DNA from 3 places in the Aliiglaciecola sp. genome. Region 2 is predicted to be linked to each of the others. Evidence: predicted binding sites of a transcription regulator. Region 2 holds the regulator's gene; each other region holds the start of a gene.

Region 1 (5,038 bases), on a different contig from region 2:
CCGTCTGTTCGTTCACAAACCATAAACCTAATTATGAAATTGCAAAAAGACCTAGGTTTGGGGTTTATCTTTATTTCCCATAATTTAGGCATCATTCGTCATATTAGTGATCGCGTATTAATTCTTCAAAACGGTAATTTGGTGGAAGCGGGTAAAACCGATGTGGTATTTAACTGGCCTAAAAGTTCATACACCGAAAAACTTGTCAAATCTCACCAGTCTCTTATTACCCCCAATTAACTTTGCGCATAAAAAAACCCGCAGTGATGAACAGCTGCGGGTTTTGTTGATGTTTTTAAGCAGTCGCTAACTTAGCCAACCAAAGCTAGCAATATACCTGCAGCTACAGCTGACCCTAATACGCCTGCTACATTAGGTCCCATGGCGTGCATCAGCAAAAAGTTATGGGGGTTTGCTTGTAGCCCCACTTTGTTAACAACTCTTGCCGCCATAGGAACAGCTGAAACCCCTGCTGCACCGATTAACGGATTAATATCTGCCTTGCTATACTTATTCATTAATTTTGCCATTAGAACGCCTGTGGCGGTTCCTATGGCAAATGCAACGGCACCTAAAGCTAATATACCTAGGGTTTCTGCTTTCAAAAATTTATCAGCAGACAATTTAGAGCCCACTGCCAAACCTAAGAATATCGTAACGACATTAATCAACTCGTTTTGCGCGGTATTACTTAGTCTATCCACTACCCCACACTCTTTCATTAGGTTGCCTAAACAGAACATACCAACTAAAGGCGTTGCGGTAGGTAAGAACAAAATAGTCATTAGTAGCACCGCTAGTGGGAAAACGATTTTTTCTCGTTTTGAGACTATACGTAATTGCCCCATCTGAATTTGTCGTTCTTCTGGGTTAGTTAGTGCTTTCATGATTGGCGGTTGAATTATCGGCACTAAGGCCATGTAGGAATAAGCGGCAACGGCTATAGTTCCTAATAATTCAGGGGCTAGTTTTGACGCTAAGAAAATAGCTGTCGGTCCATCCGCACCACCAATGATGGCAATAGCAGCGGCATCTTTTAAGGTAAACTCAAGACCCGGCACAAAATTAAGTAGTATTGCCCCTAGTAGGGTGGCAAAAATACCAAACTGTGCTGCAGCGCCAAGTAAAAGCATACGCGGGTTTGCAATAAGCGCACTAAAATCAGTCATTGCTCCTACGCCCATGAAAATAAGCAGAGGGAACACCCCTGTATCGATTCCAATAGCATAGATGTAATGCAGTAACCCACCAGCTTCACTAAAACCGGCTAACGGGATATTGGTTAGTAGGGCACCAAATCCGATAGGCAATAATAATAATGGTTCGAATTTTTTAACGATGGCCAGATAAAGCAGCAATAGGCCAACCACCATCATGATCACCTGACCGGCTTCGAAATGCGCAAGGGCAGTGCTTTGCCACAGGATTTCTAACTTCTCCATGGAATTATCCTACACTCAATAAAGGTTGGCCAGATTGAACTGCTTCACCTTCGGCAACAAACACTTCGGTAATAGTGCCGCTTTCGGTAGCCCGTATTTCTGTCTCCATTTTCATCGCTTCCATAATAATGACCACATCACCTTCACTTATCTCATCTCCTTCACGGACTAAGACTTTGAAAATGTTACCGGCTAAAGGTGCATTTAATTCAGCACCTTGAACTGGGTATAAAGTAGGGATGGGAGTTTCTGAGCTTTTTACTGAAGACAACTGCCCACTGGGTGCCACTTCGACTTCATAAGACTTACCATCAACCCGTACTGAGTAACTTTCCGCTTTTCCTTGGGCGGGTGCTGCAGCAGCTGCCTCGGGCTTAGTGTCGGCCACACCAGTAGGTACAGGTTCAAATGCGTCAGGATTTCCTCTGTTTTGCAAAAACTTAAGTCCAATTTGTGGAAACAGTGCGTAAGTCAACACATCATCCACTTGGTCATCTGCTAAGGTGATATTTTGCTGTTGAGCAATATCTGTCAACTCAGCCGTTAAGCTAGCTAATTCAGGCTCAATCAGATCAGCAGGTCGACAACTAATGGGTTCTTGACCATCCAGTACTCTGGCTTGTAATTCTGCATTCACAGGGGCTGCAGTTGCGCCATACTCACCTTTAAGTACGCCAGCCGTTTCCTTAGTGATACTCTTGTATCGCTCGCCTGTTAGAACATTTAAGACAGATTGAGAACCAACAATTTGTGATGTCGGCGTTACCAAAGGAATAAAACCAAGGTCTTCTCTTACCTTAGGAATTTCTTTAAGCACCTCATCCATTTTATCTTCTGCGCCTTGCTCACGAAGTTGATTTTCCATATTGGTCAACATTCCGCCAGGGACTTGGGCGATGAGAATTCGAGCATCGACGCCTTTCAAGCTTCCTTCGAATTTCGCGTATTTTTTCCGTACTTCTCGGAAATAACTGGCGATTTCAGCCATTAAGTGCAGATCTAAGCCAGTATCTCTGTCTGTACCTTCAACAATTGACATTATGGTTTCAGTGGCACTGTGTCCGTAAGTCATACTCATAGAAGAGACAGCACAATCAACCATATCAATACCGGCATCAATGGCCTTCTGATAAGTTGCAGTACTTAAACCTGTGGTAGCATGGCATTGCATTGCAATAGGCACACTGATAATTTCTTTCAAACGAGTGATTAACTCTTCACATTCATAGGGCTTCAACAAGCCCGCCATATCTTTAATGCACAAGGAATGAATCCCCATATCCTCTAAAGATTTAGCCATATCTAACCAGCGCTCAAGAGTATGTACAGGGCTTACAGTATAAGAAATAGTCCCTTGTGCATGGGCCCCTACCGAGACCACAGATTTAATTGCAGTCTCTAAGTTTCGCGTATCATTCATAGCATCAAAAATACGGAAAACATCCACACCGTTGGTATGCGCTCGCTCTACAAACTTTTCAACCACATCATCAGCATAGTGACGGTAACCTAAAAGGTTTTGCCCTCTTAACAACATCTGTTGAGGTGTGTTTGGCATCGCTTTTTTCAATTGACGGATACGATCCCAAGGATCTTCGCCAAGATATCGAATACAAGAGTCGAATGTAGCGCCTCCCCAAGATTCCATTGACCAAAAACCAACTTTATCTAATTTATCTGCGATGGGTAGCATATCGTCCAAACGCATTCTGGTGGCTAATAAAGATTGATGTGCGTCGCGCAGTACCAATTCAGTTATTTTAAGGGGGTTACTCATGGAGGCTCCTAAAAGATCGATTTATTTAGTCTATCTATTCTTTCGATATTGATGAACTGCTGCGGTTATAGCTGCAATTGGTACAGAAGAACTTGATTTATCAGTAGTGACTTTCCTTTGCGTCCTAGCGGCAGCCGCAGGTACGACTTCTTCAGGAAGTCTACGGTTAATGGCAGCAATTAAATTGACTGCACCGATTAGTAGCGTTAGAAAGACAAACACCACAACCATGCCCACTACCATCAAGTTGGCAGCTTCAATTAGTAATTCAGAAATGGACGCTTGCATATAATTCACACTATTATTTATTTAGGTAAGGATAAGTATCACCTAAGCATTGAAAACTCAACTAAAATCCACAAAGTGAACTTTAATTTGGCGGTATTTATTCAACTTTTTTGAATCTTTACCCAAGCATATTAATCATGTGGCTAGTTCCAGCAATCAATCAGCAAGCCTGTTTATTTGAATATGGCGAACATCTATTGCTTCTATAGCTAAGTTAATTTTAATGCAAAGGCAGGCTATCATATCAATCGTGGGGTTTAGATTAATATTATTTATTGGGAATTACTTATAAATATTTAATTTAGTTTAATTTACAGGCATAAAAAAACCGCTTTTAAAAAAGCGGTTTTTTTAAAATCGTTACTCACGATTTTGTTGAAGTTCCTGTGGAGCTTCGATTCAATGTGGCGCGTGTGGAAGGATTCGAACCTCCGACCGCCTGGTTCGTAGCCAGGTACTCTATCCAGCTGAGCTACACACGCGTGGTTTCTAACTTACTCTGTACTAACTGTTAAAACCTAAAAGCGATTCTAACATTATCGAACCTCCTGCGGAGCTTCGATTTAATATGGCGCGTGTGGAAGGATGATTTCAGGCATCCTGCCTTACACCCCTCCGGGGCCGCGCTTCGCACGTTCAAAATCGTTCCTGACGATTTTGTCGAACCTCCTGCGGAGCTTCGATTTAATATGGCGCGTGTGGAAGGATTCGAACCTCCGACCGCCTGGTTCGTAGCCAGGTACTCTATCCAGCTGAGCTACACACGCGTAAAACATTTATCAACCATCTCTAAAAAGAAATGGCGGAGAGAGAGGGATTCGAACCCTCGATAGGGCTATAAACCCTATACTCCCTTAGCAGGGGAGCGCCTTCAGCCACTCGGCCACCTCTCCAAATGTGGGAGCGAAGTTTACTGAATCACGAAAGGAAGTCAAACCTTTTTTTACACTTTACTACCTGTATGCTGGGATTTTAAACGATCAGCTTAAAACTGCAATGTTATGCTGGGTTTTTAACCGATTTTTCAGCGTAATAATTATTATCTGCCCTGAAAGTTTTTTTAAAATAATTGAAAATATTTAAAAAAAAGCAAAAAAAAAGACTGGTAAACCAGTCTTTTTTAACGTTTTTACTTCGTTTTACTCAACATCTTCGCTTGAATTGCCAGAACGTTCGCTAGCTGTTCCATTTTTTTCTGCTTGAATGCGCATGTAAATTTCTTCTCGATGCACAGATACTTCTTTAGGAGCATTAACCCCTATTCTTACCTGATTCCCTTTAACACCCAATACGGTTACGGTGACTTCATCACCTACCATCAAGGTCTCACCTACACGACGGGTTAAAATTAGCATTCTATTGCTCCTTTTGCGTTATACCACAATGTTCCCTAGTTAAAATTAGCATATTTACCAGTTCACTCCAGAAAATACACAATTAGCATTCCTTGTTTTTGTCGTCACTTACAAAAACTCTCTAATAAATACTTATAAGCGTTCTTCTAACCAACTATGTACTGAGTTAATAGCTG
Region 2 (5,038 bases):
GCCAACGCACTATGATGGCTGATTTGCTTGCTCATCCATTGGTTTCTCAACTGTCACTGCCCACCAGTTTGGGCGGGAAAGAGTCTAAGCCTGATGATCCTAATGCCCAATACCACACCGCAGCGTGGGGATTGGGGGTTGATTACGTGATCACCTCAAAAGCCGGTTTTTCTTCCCTTGATGCTGGGGTATTTTGGCCAGGTGAAAATGAAAGCGGCAAGGAATTAGTGGCTGACCGCAAATCCTCCTCTGATCACCGAATGGTTTGGCGAGAACTCAGTTTACGTTAGCTTCCGCTTAAATCTTTGTGTTGGACAAATATGGGCAAACGTTCATCTTCACGGTGACTGACCATAAGAATGGTCGCCAATTGCTTTTTAGCAATAGTGGTGATCACGTCCAACACTAAGCGTCGATTAATTTCATCCAGTCCTTGGGTGGGCTCGTCTAGTACCAACAGGGATGGAAATTTCACTAAGGCTCTGGCAATTAGCAGTAAACGTTGCTCACCAAAACTCAATTGTTTAAAACTGGTGTTAGCCAGTGGTCTCAGACCAATTAAATCCAACCATGCTAAGGCTTGTTGTTTTTGCGCAGAGCTAATGTCTTTATAAAGCCCAATGGAGTCCATAAACCCTGAAAGAACCACGGTTAAGGCGTTGCAGTTTACGCGGTAGGAACGGTGGATATCGGGGGAGACTATGCCTAAATGCTTTTTGATATCCCAAATGGTTTCGCCGCTGCCTCGTTTATACCCCATCACAGTCACATCGTTGCTAAAACATTGAGGACAGTCACCGGTAACTAATTGCAATAGAGTTGATTTACCTGAACCATTGGGGCCGGTAATAATAGTGTGCTCGAAGGTATCAATGGTTAAATTGGCCGATTTTAGAGCGTGATTTTCAGCGTAAATAACATTGGCGTTATTGATGCGCACTAAGGATTTTTTATTGTGACTGTGCTTGTCAGAGATCATCCGTTCAAGTAGGGATTTATCCAACGCATCAAAGGCAAATATGGTGTCGATGGTGGCTTGTGCATCCTCAACTGATAATCCTCTTAAATCGTGCAAACTATGGTTATCAACCAATGCAAAAGTGCTGATCCACTGGGGAATATCTTGCCGGTTGCTCAATAATATTATTAAGGTGATGCCTTGAGGTTTGAGTTGGCTTAACACTTGGCTCAGTTGTGCCCTTGAGGCGACATCTAAATCATCGAAGGGGTTGTCTAAGATAAGGTATTTAGCACCTGATAATATCGCTTTTAAGATTAATAACTTACGCGACTCACCTGTGCTGAGTTGGCGGAAGCCAGTTTCTAATCTATGTTCTAAATGAAATTGGGTGATCAGAGGGTGGTCGAGTTTATCTTGTGGTAAAAAGTCTTTAGCTGGTGTGCCAAAATCAATTTCATCAGTGATATCAGTTTCATCTATTTTCAATTCATTTTCATACACCGCTTGCAGAGTTTCAAACGAAACTAAGCGAACCACATCTGGGTTGGGTAAGTTTAAGCGGCTATGTTCAAAGTCGTTCAGTTTTCCTAAAAGAAGCTGATCGACAAATTGTTTGCCAGCGCCGTTTTTGCCTAATACTGCTACGGCACTATCTGCTTCAATTTGCCAACAATCAACGGTTAGTTTGGGGTGATGAAACTGCTCAATAAAAATCATTGCTTAACAACTCACAATTAAATGAAAGGACACTGAGTGTGAAACCCATTAATTTATTGTTGAACTGGATTACCGCTTATTTGTAGAAATAACCTTTATACGTTCTCAAATAGCGCTTCAACTTTTTTGCGGGTTTCTTCAATATTGCTGATATCCGCGGGGGCAATGAAAATCGTATCATCACCGGCTATAGTGCCCAATACCCCATCTTTTTGGCTAAGGGAGTCTAGTAAGCGGGCGATGAGCTGTGCAGCTCCCGGGCTGGTGCGAATGATTACCATCACATTGTTGTGGACTATATCTAATACTAATTGACGCAGAGGGCTTTTCGCCGTGGGCATACCCATCTCTGGCGGTAAACAGTAAACCATGTCTCCCCGTGCGTTACGGGTACGTACTGCGCCAAATTTACTGAGCATACGGGAAACCTTGGATTGACTGATACTGCCAAAACCTTGTTCCGTTAATGCATCAACAATCTCACCTTGAGAGCCAAAACTCTCTGTTTTTAAGATATCTTTAAACGCTTTGACCAATTCTTCTTGTTTTGTATTAGACATGCCACCCTCGCTATTCACCGCTATAGTTTGACACAATCTAAACGGGGTAGGTAGCCTTGTTTATAAGTCGCAGAATACTTTGAATAAATATCATATAGTTAAAGCATCTGTTTTGAGTTGCCTCAAGCTATTGAATTCATCGCTTGTAACCCATATATTCTGTTAAGCCTTAAAAACTAACTGAATGTTAGGCTAAAAGAGCTATATACAAAACAGATAGTGAACATTCACCACAATAAATTGTTTTTTTATGCGGCTTACTCTATGGTTTGCCGTGAATTTAATAGTCCCACAGGAGACAACTATGAAAGTAGCGGTATTAGGTGCTGCAGGCGGTATTGGTCAGGCCCTTTCTCTTCTATTGAAAACCCAGTTACCAGCTGGTTCCGAGTTAGCTTTATATGATGTTGCACCTGTTGTGCCAGGAGTGGCGGTTGATTTGAGCCATATCCCTACAGACGTAAAAGTTGAAGGTTTTGGTAAAGATGATTTAGCAACTGCTTTGCAAGGTTGTGATATTGTTTTGATCCCAGCAGGCGTACCTCGTAAGCCTGGTATGGATCGTTCTGATTTGTTTAATATCAACGCAGGTATCGTTAAGAACCTAGTTGAAGGTATTGCGGACAACTGTCCAGATGCATGTACTTGTATTATTACAAACCCAGTTAACACGACTGTTGCTATTGCAGCTGAAACCTTAAAAGCTAAGGGTGTTTACAACAAAAACAAATTGTTTGGTGTAACGACTCTTGACGTTATCCGTTCTGAAACTTTCGTAGCTGAATTGAAAGGTTTGAGCTCTACTAGCGTGCACGTTCCAGTTATTGGTGGTCACTCTGGTACAACTATTTTGCCTCTACTTTCACAGGTTGAAGGTGTTTCATTTAGCGATGATGAAATTGCAAGTTTAACCACTCGCATTCAAAATGCAGGTACTGAAGTAGTTGAAGCTAAAGCTGGCGGCGGATCTGCTACATTGTCAATGGGCCAAGCTGCTGCAAGATTCTGTTTGTCTCTAGTAGCTGCAATGAAAGGCGACAACGTTGTTGAGTATACTTACGTTGAAACTAATTCAGACGACGCAGTATTCTTCTCTCATCCTGTTAGATTAGGTCCGAACGGCGTAGAAGAAATTCTATCTTACGGTGAGTTGAGCGAGTTTGAACAAAATGCAAAAGAATCAATGCTTGACGGTTTGCGTGGAGATATTGAATTAGGTGTTAAATTCGTAAACGGTTAATTCGTTAACCGCTACAAACCCTATTAAAAAGCCCCTTGTAGTTAACTACAAGGGGCTTTTTTTATGCTTTTCTAAGGTTATTCTAAATTAACCTGTATTACGCATACCTACCGCAATACCAGCGATAGTCACCATCATGGCTCTTTCTAACAAAGCATCATGTTCACTATCATCTAATTTTCTGATCCTAGTTAACAGCTCAATTTGTAAGAAATGCAAAGGTTGTAGATAACCCGCTCGAATACTCATAGATTCTTTTCCTCGCGGATCTGTCTCCATGACACTTTCTTGACCGAGTAATTTAAGCAATGACTCAATACTTTCTTCCAGCTCCGTTCTCAAGGCTTGGCCAAAGTATTGCAATTCTGCCGGTACTAGGCGGTCATCGTATTCTTTGCTGATTCTGGTATCAGCTTTGTTGAATACCATATCAAGCATTGATAAACGAGAATGGAAGAAGGGCCAGTTTTCCAACATGTCATCAATGATTTGTTGTTGACCTGATTGATAATAATCCGTTACGGCCTTCATTGAACCTAACCAAGAGGGAAGTACTAAGCGAGTTTGAGCCCATGCAAAGATCCATGGAATGGCTCTAAGACTCTCAATACCACCTGTCGGTTTACGTTTTGCTGGTCGGCTTCCAAGGGGCAACTTGCCTAATTCCTGTTCAGGCGTAGCAACTCTGAAATAAGGTACGAAGTTTTCGTCATGACGTACTGTCTTACGGTAGTTGTCACGACCTTCATTGGCCATAGCCGTAATTGCTTCTCGCCACTCTTGTTTAGGTTTAGGTGGTGGGAACAAAATCGCTTCTAAAATCGCGCTGGCATATAAACCTAGGCTTCCTTTAGCAAGCTCAGGCATACCAAACTTATAACGTATTGTTTCGCCTTGCTCTGTTACCCTGAAACCGCCAGTAAGGGATCCTGGTGGTTGTGAGTGGATAGCCGCATGAGCAGGTAAACCACCTCGACCAATAGTTCCGCCGCGACCGTGGAACAAGGTTAATTTAGTGTCAAATTCTTCAGCGAGTTTAACTAACGCTTCTTGAGACTCGTATTGAGCCCAGCCAGCAGCTAATGCGCCAGCATCTTTAGCCGAATCGGAATAACCGATCATGACATATTGAGTGCCTTGGATATAACCTCGGTACCAATCGATACTCAGTAATTGTTTCGTCACTGATGCTGCGTTATTTAAGTCATCCAAGGTTTCAAACAGGGGAGCCACAGGCATAGGCCAATTTACCCCAGTATCTTTGAGTAGTAATTGCACTGCAAGTACGTCTGAGGGCAGGCTGGCCATGGAAATGATATAGATTCCAAAACCTTGTTGATTGTTTTTGGCGATAATACGACAAGTATCTAATACTTCTTGTACGTCTGCCGAAGGTTCCCAGTTTTCAGGGATGAGTGGACGTTTTGAGCTCAACTCTTTTAATAAGAATGCTTGTTTATCCTCTTCACTCCAGTGCATGTAGTCGCCCATGCCAAAATAACGTGTTAATTCACCGAATACTTCGGCGTGGCGCTCTGAGTCTTGACGAATATCAAGTTT
Region 3 (5,038 bases), on a different contig from region 2:
TACCTTTAGGTAGCACAGCAGTGACTGCGCCTTTTTGAATCACAATATTGGTATTGTCATTTAACGAAATCTCAATAAAGTCCTTTTCTTCAGACACTTTTGAAACTTTACCAACCATACCACCTTGGGTAAGCACTTCATCACCTTTACCAATAGAAGCTACTAGGTTTTTATGCTCTTTAACCCGTTTTGCCTGTGGACGATACAGCATAAAATAGAAAATTAATCCGAAAACACCTAACAAGATAAGCATTTCGAAACCACCGCCTTGTGCGCCAGCTTCTTGTGCGTAAGCATTAGAAATAAAAAAACTCATAAATTCCTCATATATTTTTAGTTATAAAGCCGGAACCGGCATGTTCTTCTGTGCGTAAAATTGTTCAACAAACTGATCAAGTTTTTGTTCAGCTATAGCATCACGTAACCCTTGCATAACTCGTTGATAGTACCGCAAGTTATGGATGGTGTTTAATCTAGCACCGAGTATTTCATTACATTTGTCCAAATGATGTAAATATGACCGTGAATAGTTTTTACAAGTGTAACAGTCACATTTCTCATCTAAAGGTCCAGTATCTGTTTTGTGCTTGGCATTACGTATTTTAATAACGCCCTCAGTAACAAATAAATGACCATTTCGGGCATTTCGAGTTGGCATAACACAATCGAACATGTCGATTCCACGGCGAACCGCTTCAACAATGTCTTCTGGTCGTCCTACTCCCATTAAATAACGTGGCTTTTCAGCTGGGATTTTATCTGCTGTGTGATCCAAAACCCGAATCATATCTTCTTTTGGTTCACCTACGGATAAACCACCAATGGCATAACCATCGAATCCGATATCTTCGAGACCTTTCAAGGATTGATCGCGTAGACCTTCGTACATGCCACCTTGAATAATACCAAATAACGCTGACGGATTACCTTCATGAGCTTGTTTACTGCGTTTAGCCCAACGTAAAGATAACTCCATGGAGCGTCGAGCTTCAGGCTCAGTGGCGGGATAAGGAGTGCACTCATCAAAAATCATCACGATGTCTGAACCAAGATCGCGTTGCACTTCCATAGACTTTTCTGGAGTAAGCAGTATTTTTTCACCATTAATTGGCGATCTGAACGTTACCCCTTCTTCAGTGATTTTACGTAAATCTCCCAAACTAAACACTTGGAAACCACCACTGTCCGTAAGGATCGGCTTATCCCAATGCATAAAGTCGTGCAAATCACCATGTTGCTTCATGATTTCAGTGCCTGGACGTAACATCAAATGAAAGGTATTCCCTAAACAGATGTGTGCACCTGTCTCGTCTAACTCTTCCGGCGTCATCCCTTTAACGGTGCCATAGGTACCAACAGGCATAAACGCTGGGGTTTCAACCACACCTCGGTCAAACACTAATCTACCGCGGCGTGCTTTGCCATCGGTTGTATCTAATTCAAATTTCATTTTTAACCTTTTAAAATTTCTGCATACCGGAAAACAGTCCAGTGCTGAAAAACAGCGGGGATTATAAAGGAATAATGAGCAAGCTGAAATCATCTAAATAGAATTTCAGCTTGAAAGTTGCCTTAATAAGCGAAATGAGACGATTTATCGCCTAAATTTACACATCAGTGGTTACGATTTTTCAATAAACATGGCATCACCGTAACTGAAAAAGCGGTATTCGTTTGTTATCGCCTGTTCATATGCGCCCATCACGTTTTCTCTACCCGCAAACGCGCTAATCAACATGATTAATGTGGACTCAGGTAAGTGAAAATTAGTCAGCATTGCATCGACTATTTCAAATTGATAACCGGGATAAATAAAAATATCAGTATCCTCAAAAAAAGCCCCAAGGGGTTTACCTTTTTTAATGCTTGCAGCAGCGGCAGATTCCAATGAACGAACCGAAGTTGTGCCTACGGCAATTACTCGTTTACCCTTGGATTTAGCTGAGTTAATGGCATCCACAACATCTTCAGGCACTTCAGCGTATTCAGAGTGCATGTGGTGATCTTGAATATTATCGACTCTTACTGGCTGAAAGGTACCAGCACCAACGTGCAGGGTAACAAAGGCGGTATTGACCCCCTTGTTTTTTAGAGCCTCAAGAGTAGCCTCGTCAAAATGCAAACCTGCCGTAGGTGCAGCTACCGCTCCAGGTTTTTCAGAATAAACCGTCTGATAACGTTCCTTATCTGAATCTTCATCTGGTCGGTTGATATAGGGAGGCAACGGCATATGTCCGTATTTTTCTAATAGACTCAAAACAGGTTCTTGATTAACAACCTTTAATTCGAACAGTTGATCGTGACGCGTCACCATTTCCATTTGGATATGCTCTTCTAGTACCAATAAAGCCCCGGGTTTTGGGGATTTGCTCGATTTCACGTGGGCTAAAACGGTTTTTTCATCAATAATGCGTTCAACCAACACCTCGACTTTTCCGCCGGTTGATTTTTTTCCAAGTAACCGCGCGGGTATCACCCGAGTATTATTAAAAATAAGTAAATCACCTTCATCCACTAAATCAACAAAAGCAGAAAAATGGGTATCTTTTAAACCGCCAGTTTTACCGTCTAAACACAGTAACTTGCTGGCGGTTCTTTGTTCTGTGGGGTATCGAGCGATCAGCCGCTCAGGTAAATCAAAATGGAAATCAGATAGTTTCATGAAGTCTGGTTAGCCCAACTGTAAGTTAATATTCAGTATTTTACGTATTAAAAAATATACCTGCAACGCTTTATCGATACTCGGTTTTCCTTGAGTTTTGGCGCTGACAGTATAAATTATAATCAACTTGTTATTTCGATGTTTCTCCCAAACATAGTTTCCCCAGCCGCCCTAGCTGGGTTTTTTTTGTGCGTTTTTCAAAGCTCATCTTCATCTAATGAAATTTGCATATCCGCAAATATCTCAATGATATCTTCACGCTCAATTCGACGCATTTTTAAAACGTACATAATTTGTAAAAGTAAATCTGCGCCTAAAATTCCCTTATTTACCTTATTACGTAAGTTATCTGCGCTTTGAACAACCCCAATTGAATTCAATCGCTCGCTGAGGTCTTGATATTTCACCCCGCGCTTAGACATTTCAGCCTTAATAATACGTTGAACTAGTTGTCGCCAATTTGCGTTATCGTGTTTTTTAGCCACTTTCCACCTACTCTAAAATGAACAACTTTGTGAATTATAATTTACAAAAATAAACTATACAACTCAAAAAAGTAAAATAAAGTTTGACATTAAAAATCATTTGTCAGTACAATCTGCCCCGTTACAAAAAAACTTACAATTCATTTTGAACTGATCATGTTTTTTCGTATACAAAGGTAACATACTATAGTCATTACACTGACAGGAGAGTAGGCATATGACTTGGGACCTTGATCAACTTGAGACCCTATTATCAGATAACGACAATATTGTTGTCACCCGTGAAGAAAATTGTTTATTGATCGGAAATGGTGATGGTTTAGATGCATGGTTAGCACTCAGTGGAGAGCAAATTATTATCGAATCCATTTTATTTTCAAGTTCAGAAGTCAAAGACAAAGCGGCCTTGAACGAAGAGATATTGAAAACCCATATGTTGTTTCCATTAACAACGATTGGAATATCCCAAGTTGCTGAACAAGATTATTACACTGCATTTGGCGCATTAAGTTCACAATCTAAAGCAGAAAGCATCAAAATTGAACTCGATGCCTTATTCCACAATGTGGCTGCATTTTTAGACGCTTATCAAGAACATTTGCACTAAACATTTAGGTATTTTGGAGAAGATTATGTCGGTTTGGAGAAAGTTAGTTACAGCTGTTAAAGGTGGCGCAACAGAAGCGGCTCAATCAGTTGTAGACAGTCAAGCCATTCGAATTCTAGAACAAGAAATTCGTGATGCAAAAGAAGAGTTGCGTAAGTCAGACCATGCTCGAACGCAAATTTTAGCAAAATGTAAATTGGCTAAACAAAAGGTTGATAGCCTCAAAGTATCAATCGGTCAATATGAAGAACATGCTCGCAAAGCCATAGGCTCAGATCGCCAATTGGCATTAGACTGCGCGCAAAAAGTAGCAGATTTGACCGCTGAAATGGAAACCGAACAAGAGTTTCTAGACCAGTTTACTCAATCAGAAAAACAACTTGCTGCCAATATTAACCAAGCAAAAGATAACTTGAAGCGTTTGGAACAGCAGGTTGATATGGTTAAGGCAACAGAATCAGTGCAAAAAGCACAGGTTGCGGTTTCATCCAGACACATGGGTGCAAATAGTAAAATGAAAACCGCTACTGAGTCTTTGAATCGCATTCAAGACAAGCAGAAGTTACGCAGTGCAGAGCTAGAAGCTGCAGAAGAGCTTGCTTCTAGCGACTCATCCACTGATTTAGAAAAGCGCTTAGCTGAGGCTGGAATCAAGGGTGGTAAAAGCTCTGCTGATGACGAGCTAAAACGCATTTTAGGCGAATAAATTGGTTAGCCTCTAAATGTTATTAGTCCTTAAAGTACGTAAAGTACTCACCCGAGTATTTTCCGAGATGCGCTGGTACACCATTGTACTAGCGCTTTTGTTTTATGCCCTGAGCACATGGATTTTATTATATGTATCAGGTGAAGATGCCCTACTCAATATTAACGATTTTATTTATTGGCTAGTCGTCACCGGTTCTACTGTTGGATATGGTGATATGTCACCGGTCACAAGTGCGGGTAAATATATCGTTTCTTTTTATGTAATCCCCTTAGGGTTGAGTATATTTGCCTTGGTGCTAGGACGCGTAGCTGCTTGGGTATCTATGCAATGGCAAAAAGGAGTGAAAGGTTTGAAACCATTAGATCTTGAGAACCATGTTTTAGTAATTGGCTGGAATGGTCAGCGCACCATTCAATTGCTTAATTTGCTGCTTAAAGAGCGAGCTGAAACGGAAAACAAGCCAGAGATTGTTTTGTGTGTTAAAGCTGATATAGACAATCCCATGCCCGATAAAATTGAATTTATCAAAGTAATGTCATTTAACAATGATAAAGAAATGGATAGGGCTTGCGTAG

The links. The regulator ArgR, encoded in region 2, controls arginine synthesis, uptake and breakdown. The targets are predictions, from matches to a motif close to ANTGAATANNTATTCANT.
Region 1: a site for ArgR is predicted at 3,720-3,737, ahead of ABJV04_RS13715 (OadG family transporter subunit). Genes of this name have one in related genera too.
Region 3: a site for ArgR is predicted at 3,176-3,193, ahead of ABJV04_RS13320 (DUF2170 family protein). Genes of this name have one in related genera too.

Annotation. Positions count from the first base shown of each region.
Region 1 is NZ_JBDWYG010000041.1:103,846-108,883, reverse strand. Features, by position in the region: gene ABJV04_RS13730 (ATP-binding cassette domain-containing protein) at 1-240, shown strand, start outside; gene ABJV04_RS13725 (sodium ion-translocating decarboxylase subunit beta) at 312-1,442, opposite strand; gene oadA (sodium-extruding oxaloacetate decarboxylase subunit alpha) at 1,447-3,219, opposite strand; gene ABJV04_RS13715 (OadG family transporter subunit) at 3,250-3,507, opposite strand; tRNA gene ABJV04_RS13710 (tRNA-Arg) at 3,913-3,989, opposite strand; tRNA gene ABJV04_RS13705 (tRNA-Arg) at 4,198-4,274, opposite strand; tRNA gene ABJV04_RS13700 (tRNA-Ser) at 4,308-4,400, opposite strand; gene csrA (carbon storage regulator CsrA) at 4,647-4,862, opposite strand; gene alaS (alanine--tRNA ligase) at 4,995-5,038, opposite strand, start outside.
Region 2 is NZ_JBDWYG010000007.1:28,195-33,232, forward strand. Features, by position in the region: gene ABJV04_RS00170 (endonuclease/exonuclease/phosphatase family protein) at 1-290, shown strand, start outside; gene ABJV04_RS00175 (ATP-binding cassette domain-containing protein) at 287-1,678, opposite strand; gene argR (transcriptional regulator ArgR) at 1,774-2,238, opposite strand; gene mdh (malate dehydrogenase) at 2,543-3,478, shown strand; gene ppc (phosphoenolpyruvate carboxylase) at 3,566-5,038, opposite strand, start outside.
Region 3 is NZ_JBDWYG010000041.1:22,763-27,800, reverse strand. Features, by position in the region: gene yajC (preprotein translocase subunit YajC) at 1-316, opposite strand, end outside; gene tgt (tRNA guanosine(34) transglycosylase Tgt) at 338-1,450, opposite strand; gene queA (tRNA preQ1(34) S-adenosylmethionine ribosyltransferase-isomerase QueA) at 1,622-2,662, opposite strand; gene ABJV04_RS13325 (DUF6471 domain-containing protein) at 2,860-3,147, opposite strand; gene ABJV04_RS13320 (DUF2170 family protein) at 3,365-3,754, shown strand; gene ABJV04_RS13315 (PspA/IM30 family protein) at 3,780-4,460, shown strand; gene ABJV04_RS13310 (potassium channel family protein) at 4,477-5,038, shown strand, end outside.